DNA from 2 places in the Clostridium sulfidigenes genome. Region 1 is predicted to be linked to the other one. Evidence: a T-box and tRNA genes for the amino acid it is inferred to sense, from the RefSeq annotation. Region 1 holds a T-box; the other holds one or more tRNA genes.
The links. The T-box of region 1 lies ahead of serS (serine--tRNA ligase). A T-box ahead of a tRNA ligase gene usually reads a tRNA of that ligase, here a tRNA-Ser.

Region 2: it has a tRNA-Ser gene. The T-box ahead of serS (serine--tRNA ligase) is inferred to sense a tRNA for this amino acid. The anticodon was not compared.

What each region holds. Positions count from the first base shown of each region.
Region 1 is NZ_JBQHQR010000019.1:20,625-25,871, reverse strand. It holds gene ACTNBA_RS17225 (3'-5' exonuclease) at 1-782, opposite strand, end outside; gene ACTNBA_RS17220 (cold-shock protein) at 994-1,203, opposite strand; gene ACTNBA_RS17215 (bifunctional metallophosphatase/5'-nucleotidase) at 1,410-2,924, opposite strand; T-box leader at 3,163-3,362, shown strand; gene serS (serine--tRNA ligase) at 3,441-4,715, shown strand; gene ACTNBA_RS17205 (hypothetical protein) at 4,909-5,139, shown strand.
Region 2 is NZ_JBQHQR010000024.1:14,797-20,043, forward strand. It holds gene lgt (prolipoprotein diacylglyceryl transferase) at 1-517, shown strand, start outside; gene ACTNBA_RS18495 (TIGR00266 family protein) at 603-1,301, opposite strand; tRNA gene ACTNBA_RS18500 (tRNA-Ser) at 1,472-1,561, shown strand; RNA gene ffs (signal recognition particle sRNA large type) at 1,564-1,829, shown strand; gene dnaX (DNA polymerase III subunit gamma/tau) at 2,119-3,753, shown strand; gene ACTNBA_RS18515 (YbaB/EbfC family nucleoid-associated protein) at 3,844-4,182, shown strand; gene recR (recombination mediator RecR) at 4,197-4,793, shown strand; gene ACTNBA_RS18525 (DUF2508 family protein) at 5,014-5,247, shown strand, end outside.

The sequences.
Region 1 (5,247 bases):
TAAGAGTCTTCTTTCCTTATAATTACAAATTGTTTTGTTCTACCCATGTTATAAGCAAGGCTTATCATAGACTTTTCTTCTTTAGTTAGACTTCTCTTGTACATTTTTTTAAATTGATCAAATACGCCATTCATATCAACTTTTTCTTTAACAGAAGAGGTACTCCTAGAAGGGTTAGTATATAATAAAGGCTTTATATTTTTATTGAAAATCTTCTTTAATACTTCTGCTGTATAATAAGCATCATTACTCGCGTCATGAAAATCACCATGAAGGGGTATATCCAAAAGCTCAATTGCATTTTTAAGCCCAATTTTTATACCTTTTTTACTATTAAAATATTTTGATGCATGGCTTTGCACGTCGATATATATAAGTGGAAGAGAAGTAGTAGATATATTATGAAATTTTATATTTCGTAAAAGTTCTTTTATATCTACTATCCCCCATACACAGAGAACTGCTTCTTCTTCACCAATAAATTTAGTAAATTTATCGTAAATATTAGGAAAGGTTTCTGAAGAATTTATATCATTATTACTTATTTTAGTAAGGTTTTCCACATAAGGATGTAGAGTTGTGTGAATAGTTGGCTTAATTAAAAAATTAAATGTGGATATCTTTTCGAAATTTTCATTCAATTTTAAAGCTCCTATCTGAATAATTTCAAAGGGGAGACTTAAATTATTGCTCTTTTCTACACATTGATTTTTTTCTAAACAATGTTCTTTTTTATCTTCATATTTTTGATTAAATTCTAAGTCAAATATTATATAGTTCATTACATCACCACTTTTAACATATAAAATCAATTATCTTAGTATTGGTTATGTATTGATTAATTATTAAAAAACATAGAGTAACCAATACCGTACAACTATCTATAATAACAGAATTTGTAGCAATTATATAGCTTTTATTATCTAAAAAGCATAAAAATAGGTTACCTTAAGATTAAATAAATTAACCCTAAGATAACCTTTTAAATTCAAGTTATAGCTTTTGAACATTCACAGCCATGGGCCCTTTAGCTCCATCAGTAATATCAAAAGTTACACTTTCACCTTCATGTAAATCTTTATTAGTTCCTTTTTCTTTTATTTGAGAATGATGTACAAATACATCATTGCCCTCATTACAAGAAATAAATCCATAACCCTTTCCTTCATCATACCATTTAACAATACCAGTTATACTAGACAATATTTATTCCTCCTTAAACAGTAAATTAACTTATAGTGTAGTATTTGAAAAATCTATGATTTTTAAACATAATAATAATAAATTTTAATAAAAAGAGATGAATAAATTAATTGTTAAGGTTAGAAATCGTTATCCAGGGATGTAGTAGCTCTTTATTACCACTTTGAAGAAGGTGGGAGTATTAGAGCTGATAGTCATAGGAAAAACTATTTAATAACTGTTAGGTATTGATTTTTATCCACTACAACTTCCTTGTGAGCTCTGAAATAATCGATGATAATGTCGGGCATTTCATTTAAGACTTCACCTACAACTTTACAATTTCTATAGAAATCATAACCGCCTGCACCTGTTGCTCTATAGTTATTCATGGCAAGGGTAAGGGTATCATTACTAACAATCTCTTTACCCTTAAATTTCATTGAAACAACACGATTTCCTACTTCTTTATTTATATCGAAAATATAATTCAAATTTGAGAAATAGTCATAGTTATAATGCTCTACCTTAGGTTTTAAGAAGCGTGTTGATACTTGTAATTCACCTTCAATATTATCAAAGTAACTAGCGCATCTTTCAAGGGCAAGCTTTAAGGTTTTGCCATCTATTTCAATGATAGTTAGGGTATTGGGAAACATATATGTAGAAGTTATATCTCTCACTGTTACATTTTTGTTAAAACCCTTTATTGAATTAGCAAAGGATGTAACTGAAATATCAGCACCACTTGCATCCAACTGTACTTGATTTATAAAATTAGCTAAATAAGAGCCATTTGCAGCCATGTCTATGTGAGTCCTAGGTTGAAGCTCCACATCTAAAAATCCTACAGGTGTATCCAGCCACTTTTGAACTTGTTTTTCTAAATTTAAGAATTTATAATACATAGCATTATTAGGATTAAGCTCTACTTTTTTTAATGAAGAACTTATATCTATACTTAAATCATCATGAAGCTCTAAGTTTAGTTCTAAAAATTTTGTTCCGTTAGGAGGGGTTTGAGCTATATAGGTATTATGTAGATATTGTCCTGGAATTTCCATGTGCTGATGTCCAGTTAAAAGAATATGAAAATCAAACTCTTGACACAGTTTATATGCTATGTTTTCATTAGTGTCGCTTAATTTTTCATGGGATTCTAAATCATTCTCAAATCCACCATGATAAACTCCTATTACTAGATCACATTGTTTTTTAAGTTCTGCATAATACTTTTTTACTGACTTAAAGGTATCTGTGATAGTGAAACTTTTTATATTTAAAGGCCTTTCCCATCTGTTTATAAAATCAGTGGTAAATCCCATTAAGCCTACTTTTAACCCATTTTCCATGGTTTTAATATCATAAGGCAAAATACATATTTCTTTTGTTTTATTATCTACATTAGTGCATAGACATTTTGCATTTAAATTGTTAAGATATTTTTTCAAATAGTCATAGCCATAATTGAAATCATGATTTCCAAGAGTTACATAATCGTATTGACCTTCATTCATTACAGTGGCAAGTGGATGTATATCAAATTTATTAGTACTTAAATAATTAGTAAATGGGGAACCCTGAATTGTATCTCCACCATCTATGATTAGGGTATTTCCATCTTTTTCAAACTGATTAATTATATTTAATATACCCATATTCTTTTCAGTATCATCTCTATAATTTGTAGGATATATGTATCCGTGTATATCAGACGTAAAGTATATCTTTAATTTTTTCATTTTGTCACCTCATTATGTTAAAAAATACATACGAATTTATTACTAATAGTATTATAACATAAGCACAATTTACATATGTTATATTTCAATTTTTCATTGCATGTATAATCATCCTTTAGCACGTAGAATATCTAATAAAAATAAAGCTTAAAGATAATTTTGTTAAGTTATATTGCGTAAAAATATTTACATTGCAAGAATAAAGTGTTAATATAATGCTTAACATATATCAAATATTATATTAGCAATGATGAAGCTACGACTATTTAAATATTTTAGAGAGCTGATGATAGGTGAAAATCAGTATATTATATAGTCTTTCCACTTCGGAGCTACTGATGAAGAATCAGAGGGGAGTGCTCCTTAAAGCACAGTAAAGAGGTCACTAATGTGACAACTGGAGTGGTACCACGGGATATAATAGCTCTCGTCTCTATATTTATAGAGGCGGGAGTTTTTAATTTACAGCAAAATAAAAAGATTTAATATTAAAAAATTCATTTAGGAGGAATAAAAATGATAGATATTTATTTAATTAGAAAAAATCCTGAGAAGGTTAAAGCTGCACTTCTAAAGAGAATGGATAGTGTAGATTTTTCAGAGCTTTTACAGTGGGATGAAGAAAGAAGAAAAATATTAATACAGGTAGAAGAGCTTAAAAGCAACAAAAATAAGGTTTCTAAAGAGATTCCTATTCTTAAGAAAGGTGGAGAAAATGTAGAAGAATTATATGAAAAAATGAAAGTAGTTAGTAAAGAAATAAAAGAATATGATGAGAAACTTCAAGAGATGGAAGAAAAGATAAATACATTTATGGAAAGTCTTCCGAATATACCCGATGAGGATGTAGTAGCAGGTGGAAAAGAAAATAACAAGGTAGTTAGAGAATTTGGAGAAAAGCCTAATTTTGATTTCCAAATTAAAGATCATGTAGAACTTGCTAAAGTTCATGAGCTTATTGATTATGAAAGAGGAGTTAAGCTTGGAGGTAATGGATTTTGGATATATAAAGGTGTAGGAGCTATGTTAGAATGGGCTTTACTTAATTATTTTATAGAAGAGCATATAAAAGACGGATATGAATTTATCCTGCCTCCACATATATTAAACTATCAATGTGGTCTTTCAGCAGGTCAGTTTCCTAAATTTGTTGATGAAGTATTTACAGTAGGGGACAAAAAAGATAAAGAAAGTATGCAATTTATGCTTCCTACAGCAGAGACTGCCTTAATAAATCTTTATAGAGGAGAAATTTTAAAAGAAGAAGAATTACCTAAGAAATTGTTTGCTTATACTCCTTGTTATCGTGTTGAAGCTGGAAGCTATAGAAAATCTGAAAGAGGTATGATAAGAGGACATCAGTTTAATAAAATAGAAATGTTCCAATATACAAAACCTGAGGATTCAGATGAAGCTTTAGAAGAATTAATTAAAAAAGCTGAAGCTCTGGTAAAAGGCTTAGGACTACATTATAGACTAGTAAAGCTGGCAGCTAAAGATTGTAGTGCATCTATGGCGAAGACCTATGATATAGAAGTATGGATACCGAGTATGAATGAATATAAAGAGATAAGTTCAGCTTCTAATGCAAGAGATTATCAGGCAAGAAGGGGGATGATAAGATTTAGAAGAGAAGATGGTAATAAGGTAGAATATCTAAATACCTTAAATGCATCAGGGTTAGCTACAAGCAGATTATTACCTGCAATACTAGAACAATATCAACAGGAGGACGGAAGTGTTATAGTACCAGAGGTATTAAGAAAGTGGATAGGTAAAGAAAAAATATAAAAATATTTATAATATATATAATAAGTAAAATATGATTATTAAATTTTTAAGTATATAGAGCCTTATAAAGCTAAGGTTGTAATTATTAAAAGTGCTAAAACTATAATTAAAGAAATATAAGATAAGAACTTTTAAGCAACTATTGAATATTATGTAATTATAATGAATTATTTCGAGGGTGGAGGAAAGTTTAATGAATCCTTATGAGCTAATAACTAAGATTAAGGGAAAAATGAAGGACCCTAATTTTGCAGCTAGATTTAATAATGCAGCCAATGTAGTAAATAATATACCAGGACTACAACAAGAGATAATTAGGATAGCCCAGATCAATGATCCAAAGGCTCAAGATGCAGCAATAGAAAAATTACCTAGAGAAGCTAAGCAAGCTGTTCAAGAAATATTAAGTTTATTGAATATGTAGTAGTTTAAATTAAATAAGAAAATATTTAATGAATTAAACCAGGGATATTACAATATCTCTGGTTTATTTTCTGAGAAATATTATTGGATAAATAACACTAAATATCGT
Region 2 (5,247 bases), on a different contig from region 1:
TGCTATTCATGGAGGACTAATTGCAGCAGTAATAGTTGTATATATATGTACAAAGAGAAAAAGTATAAAGCTTTCATCTTCATTAGACATGGCAGCACCATGTATTATATTAGCCCAAGCCATTGGAAGATGGGGGAATTTCTTTAATCAAGAGGCACATGGTGGACCTGTAACAGAAGCTTTTATAAGTAAGTTTCCAGAGTTCATACAAAGTGGTATGAATATAAATGGAACTTACTATCATCCTACATTTTTATATGAATCAATTTGGAATTTAGTAGTGTTCTTTATACTATTCTATATGTTACACAAGGTTAAAAAGAATGGAGTTGTATTTTTAACTTATATAGGACTATATTCTATAGGAAGATTTTTTATAGAAGGACTTAGAACAGACAGCTTAATGATGTTTGGGCTTAGAACAGCTCAAATTGTAAGTATTATAGGAGTACTTATATGGATTGTAGGGCTTATAATAATATACAAAAAGAAGAATAGTACAATTACACATATTTAAAAAATTAAACCTTTTAGATAATAAAATATTTTTTTAAAATATTGATTATCTAAAAGGTTATTTTTATTTGGCACTATAAAGATATTTAATCTCTTAAATTAGTGCTACCGGTATTAAGATAAAAAGACAATTTACCTGCTAAATTTTGAAGAGGCATAGTTTGAAGGTATACTTTTCCGGGGCCTGTTAGTGTTGTTAAAAATAAGCCTTCACCACCAAAGAATATGTTTTTTAGTCCCTTAACCATTTCAATATCAAAATTTACACTTGGTTCAAAAGCAGCTACATGGCCGGTATCTACTTTTATTCTTTCTCCAGGATTTAAGTTAAGCTCTTCAACATGACCATCAAATTCTAAAAGAACTGTTCCAGGACCGGTTATTCTTTGAAGGATAAAACCCTCGCCACCAAATAAGCCGCTAGAGAATCTTTTTTTAAAATGAATATTAAGACTTACAGAATCTTCAGCTGCCATGAAAGCACCCTTTTGACAAATTATAGATTCATTAGGTTGAAGCTCTTTAGCCATTATTCTACCGGGCACAGAACAGGGGAATGCTATTTTCCCTACATTTCCTGAGCAAGTAAAGGTATTTAAAAATAAGCTTTCTCCTGATAGAGATCTTCCTATACTTTTAAATAGGCCACCTTTCATGTTAGAGTCCATAATTATATTGTCACTCATCCAACCCATAGCTCCTGATTCAGAGACAATTTTATCTCCACTATTTAGGTAACAGATAGCTACTGGCATGGAACCACCTTTAATTTCATAATTAATCATAAACAACTACCTCCATTCATATTATTTTATGATAAGTATATATATATTATTAATTTAAATTGAAAACTTTGTTAATCCTAATGAAATTATACTACAATTGGAATATATTTTTAAATAAGTTTTACTTGAAAGTAATGATTTTAAATAGTATAATAATGAATACACGATATGGAGAGATGTCCGAGTGGTCGAAGGAGCACGCCTGGAAAGCGTGTATAGGGGCAACTCTATCAGGGGTTCGAATCCCCTTCTCTCCGCCATGTCGTACTAGATGGGGAGTTAGCGGTGCCCTGTAACCTGCAATCCGCTACAGCAGGATTGAATTCCTTGCTGAGGTATCAATTTGTATGGTCTGGCCTATATAAGTGGCGTTGATAACTGGGTCCCACGCAATGGAAACTCATGAACCTCGTCAGGTCTGGAAGGAAGCAGCGATAAGTGAGACCTTCCATGTGCCGTGGATTAACCTGGTTTGAGTTAACTGTATAGGTAACGCATATAAACTGATTATCGAAGCAAGGTGTACGACTTTATTTTTTTATTTAAGATGTTAAAGACATCTTTTTTTTTATCCTTTTTTAAATAATTAATTTGAAATATAAATTAAATGAGTTAGTTTATATTGAAATATTTTAGAAAAACTAGATATATATAATTGATTACTTAATATAAGTTAGTAAAGAATATAGAATATAACTATGAGAAGTATTATAATAGATAAGATAAGAATTATTTTTGAGTAGAATAAATAATTAAGAAGTATTGTAGATTTATATATTGATTTATTTAGAAATTTTAATGTAAGGAGTGAGGATACATGGGATATAAAGCACTTTATAGAGAGTGGAGACCTAAATTATTTAGCGACGTAGTTGGACAGCAACATATAACTACAACGCTTAAAAACGCCATAAAAAGCGATAGGATAGCTCATGCATACTTACTATGCGGAACTAGAGGAACGGGTAAAACTTCAACAGCAAAGATACTTGCAAAGGCAATAAATTGTTTAAACCCTATAGAAGGTGAACCATGTAATGAATGTGAGATGTGTAAAAGTATAAACCAAGGTACAGCTATAGATGTAACAGAGCTAGATGCAGCATCTCACAATAGCGTTGATAATATAAGGGATATTATAGATGATGTTCAATATCCACCACAAGAAGCTAAGTATAAGGTGTTTATCATAGATGAGGTTCATATGCTATCTATTGGTGCAGTTAATGCATTTCTTAAGACATTAGAAGAACCACCAAGTAGAGTAATTTTTATATTAGCAACTACTGATCCTCAAAAGCTTCCTATAACAATATTATCAAGATGTCAAAGGTTTGATTTTAAGAGAATAAGTAGTGAAAATATATTTTTAAGGTTAAAACAAATAACCGATTCATTATCAGTAAACATTGAAGAAGGTAGCTTAAGGTTATTATCTAGAATGTGTGATGGAGCAATGAGAGATGCTTTATCCATATTAGATCAAGCTATATCAATAAACAATATAGTTAGATATGAGGATTTAGTAGATATGTTAGGAATAACTACTAATGACAGCATGGTGACTATAGTAGATAATGTTATAAATCGAGATACTGAGGGATGCATAAGAGTAGTAAATAAATTAATATTGGATGGAAAAGATATTAACTTACTAATTAGAGATTTGATTACTCATATGAGAAATCTATTAATGATAAATGTAAGTAATAATTTAGAAGATGTATTGGATATGTCTATTGAAAACATAGAAAGTATAAAAAATCAAAGCACTAGAATTAGAGTAGAGGAAATCATGAGGTGTATAAGTATACTTCAAGAAGCCGAAGATAGCTCTAAGGGTACAAAGCAGGCTAGAATATATTTAGAACTAGCAATAATAAAAATGTGTAAGATAAAATATGATACATCCATGGAAACTATATTAGCTAGACTGAATAGATTAGAGGATAAAATTGCATCAGGGAATATTACAGTACAAAGTGCAATAAAAGAAGTAAAGGAAATAAGACCAGAAATAAATCCAAGTATAACTAAAGTTGAAACAAGCAAACCAGTAGAGCTTAATAATGAAAATATAGAATTACCAATTGCAGCAGGAGAAAGTAAGCTAAATGTTGAAATTATTAGAAAGTCTTTTAAAGATATTCAAAATATCCTTAAGCAAAAAAATAATATGGTAATAGCTACAGCGTTAATGATGGGAAAAGTTCAGAAATTCAAGAATGGAGTTATTACCGTCGGCTTTACAAAGGAATATAATTTTCATAAACAAAGACTTGAAAGAGAAGAATATAGAAAAATTATAAATGATATATTCTCAGAGGTATTAGATGAGAAGGTTCATGTTATTTATGAAATAGAAAATGATAATATAAATAGGGAAGTTAATAAAGAAAAAATACTATCAGATATATTTCCCGAGGCATTAGTGGAAATATGTGATGAATAAAATTTAAAGGTTTTAATAAATTGGTGGGTACATTATAATATAATATTATATACTAGTTATAATGAAATATAATTTTTAGGAGGTATTACAATGGCAAAAGGCGGATTTCCAGGAATGGGTGGAAATATGAATAACTTAATGAAGCAAGCACAAAAACTACAAAAACAAATGGAGGAAGCTCAGAAAGATTTAGAAACTAAAGAGTTTGAAGCATCTGTTGGTGGTGGAGCTGTAACAGTAAGAGTATCTGGTAAAAAAGAATTAAAAGATATAATAATTAAACCAGAAGTAGTTGACCCAGATGACGTAGAAATGTTACAAGATTTGGTTTTAACAGCTGTAAATGAAGCTTTGAAGAAAGCAGAAGAAGAAACTAATTCATCTATGGGAAAACTAACTGGTGGACTTAATATACCAGGAATGTTTTAATAGAGGTGACTAATTTGGATTTTTATCCTATAGCTATAGAAAAACTAATTGAGGAATTTGGAAAGCTACCGGGGATAGGGAGTAAAACTGCTCAAAGACTTACATTGCATGTTTTAAATCTTCCTAAAGATGAGGTTGAAGAATTTGCTAATGCATTAGTGAAGGCAAGAGGTACAATAAAGTATTGTTCAATATGTGGAAATTTTACTGATAGTGATCCATGTGCTATATGCTCAAATCCTAACAGAGATAAAAGTACAATATGTGTAATTGAGCAACCTAAAGATATAATGACCATTGAAAAAGTCAGAGAATTTAATGGGGTATATCATGTACTTCATGGCACAATATCTCCAATGCAAGGTAGAGGACCAGATGACATAAAGTTAAAAGAGTTGATAACTAGGGTAAATAATGATTTAAAGGAAATCATCGTTGCAACAAATCCTAACATAGAAGGTGAAGCAACTGCCATGTATATATCAAAAATATTAAAACCTTTTGGAGTTAAAGTTACAAGAATAGCTCATGGAATTCCAGTAGGTGGAGATTTAGAATATGCAGATGAAGTTACTTTATCTAAAGCCCTAGAAGGTAGAAAAGAAATATAATTGATTTATACAGGAGACTTGTGAGAATAGCAGATATATTTTCACAAGTCTTTTTTATCCGATGACTACCAGCTCTAATACTTCATCTTCTTCAAAGTGGGAGCAAAACTTCCTCTGAAGCAAAGAACTTTGTTTATATAACATACAATTCAAATAACAAGTATATATCATCCATTATATGTCAAAAATATATTTAAGTATATATAATGGAGGTATTATTATGAACAGAGATAAAATAATAGAGACTATACTAGCTAAGAATATTTATACACCTGAGCAACGTGAAATAATAAAAGGAATACAGGACTCAATAACAGAAATTGAAGTTGCTAGAAGTTGTTTCGATAATGTTAGTGATAAAAGTTTAATAGATATATCTATATATAAAGAAGATGAAGCTAAAGCTAAATATGTATATTTTCTAAACCAAGCAAAGAAAAGTGGAATAACAGTG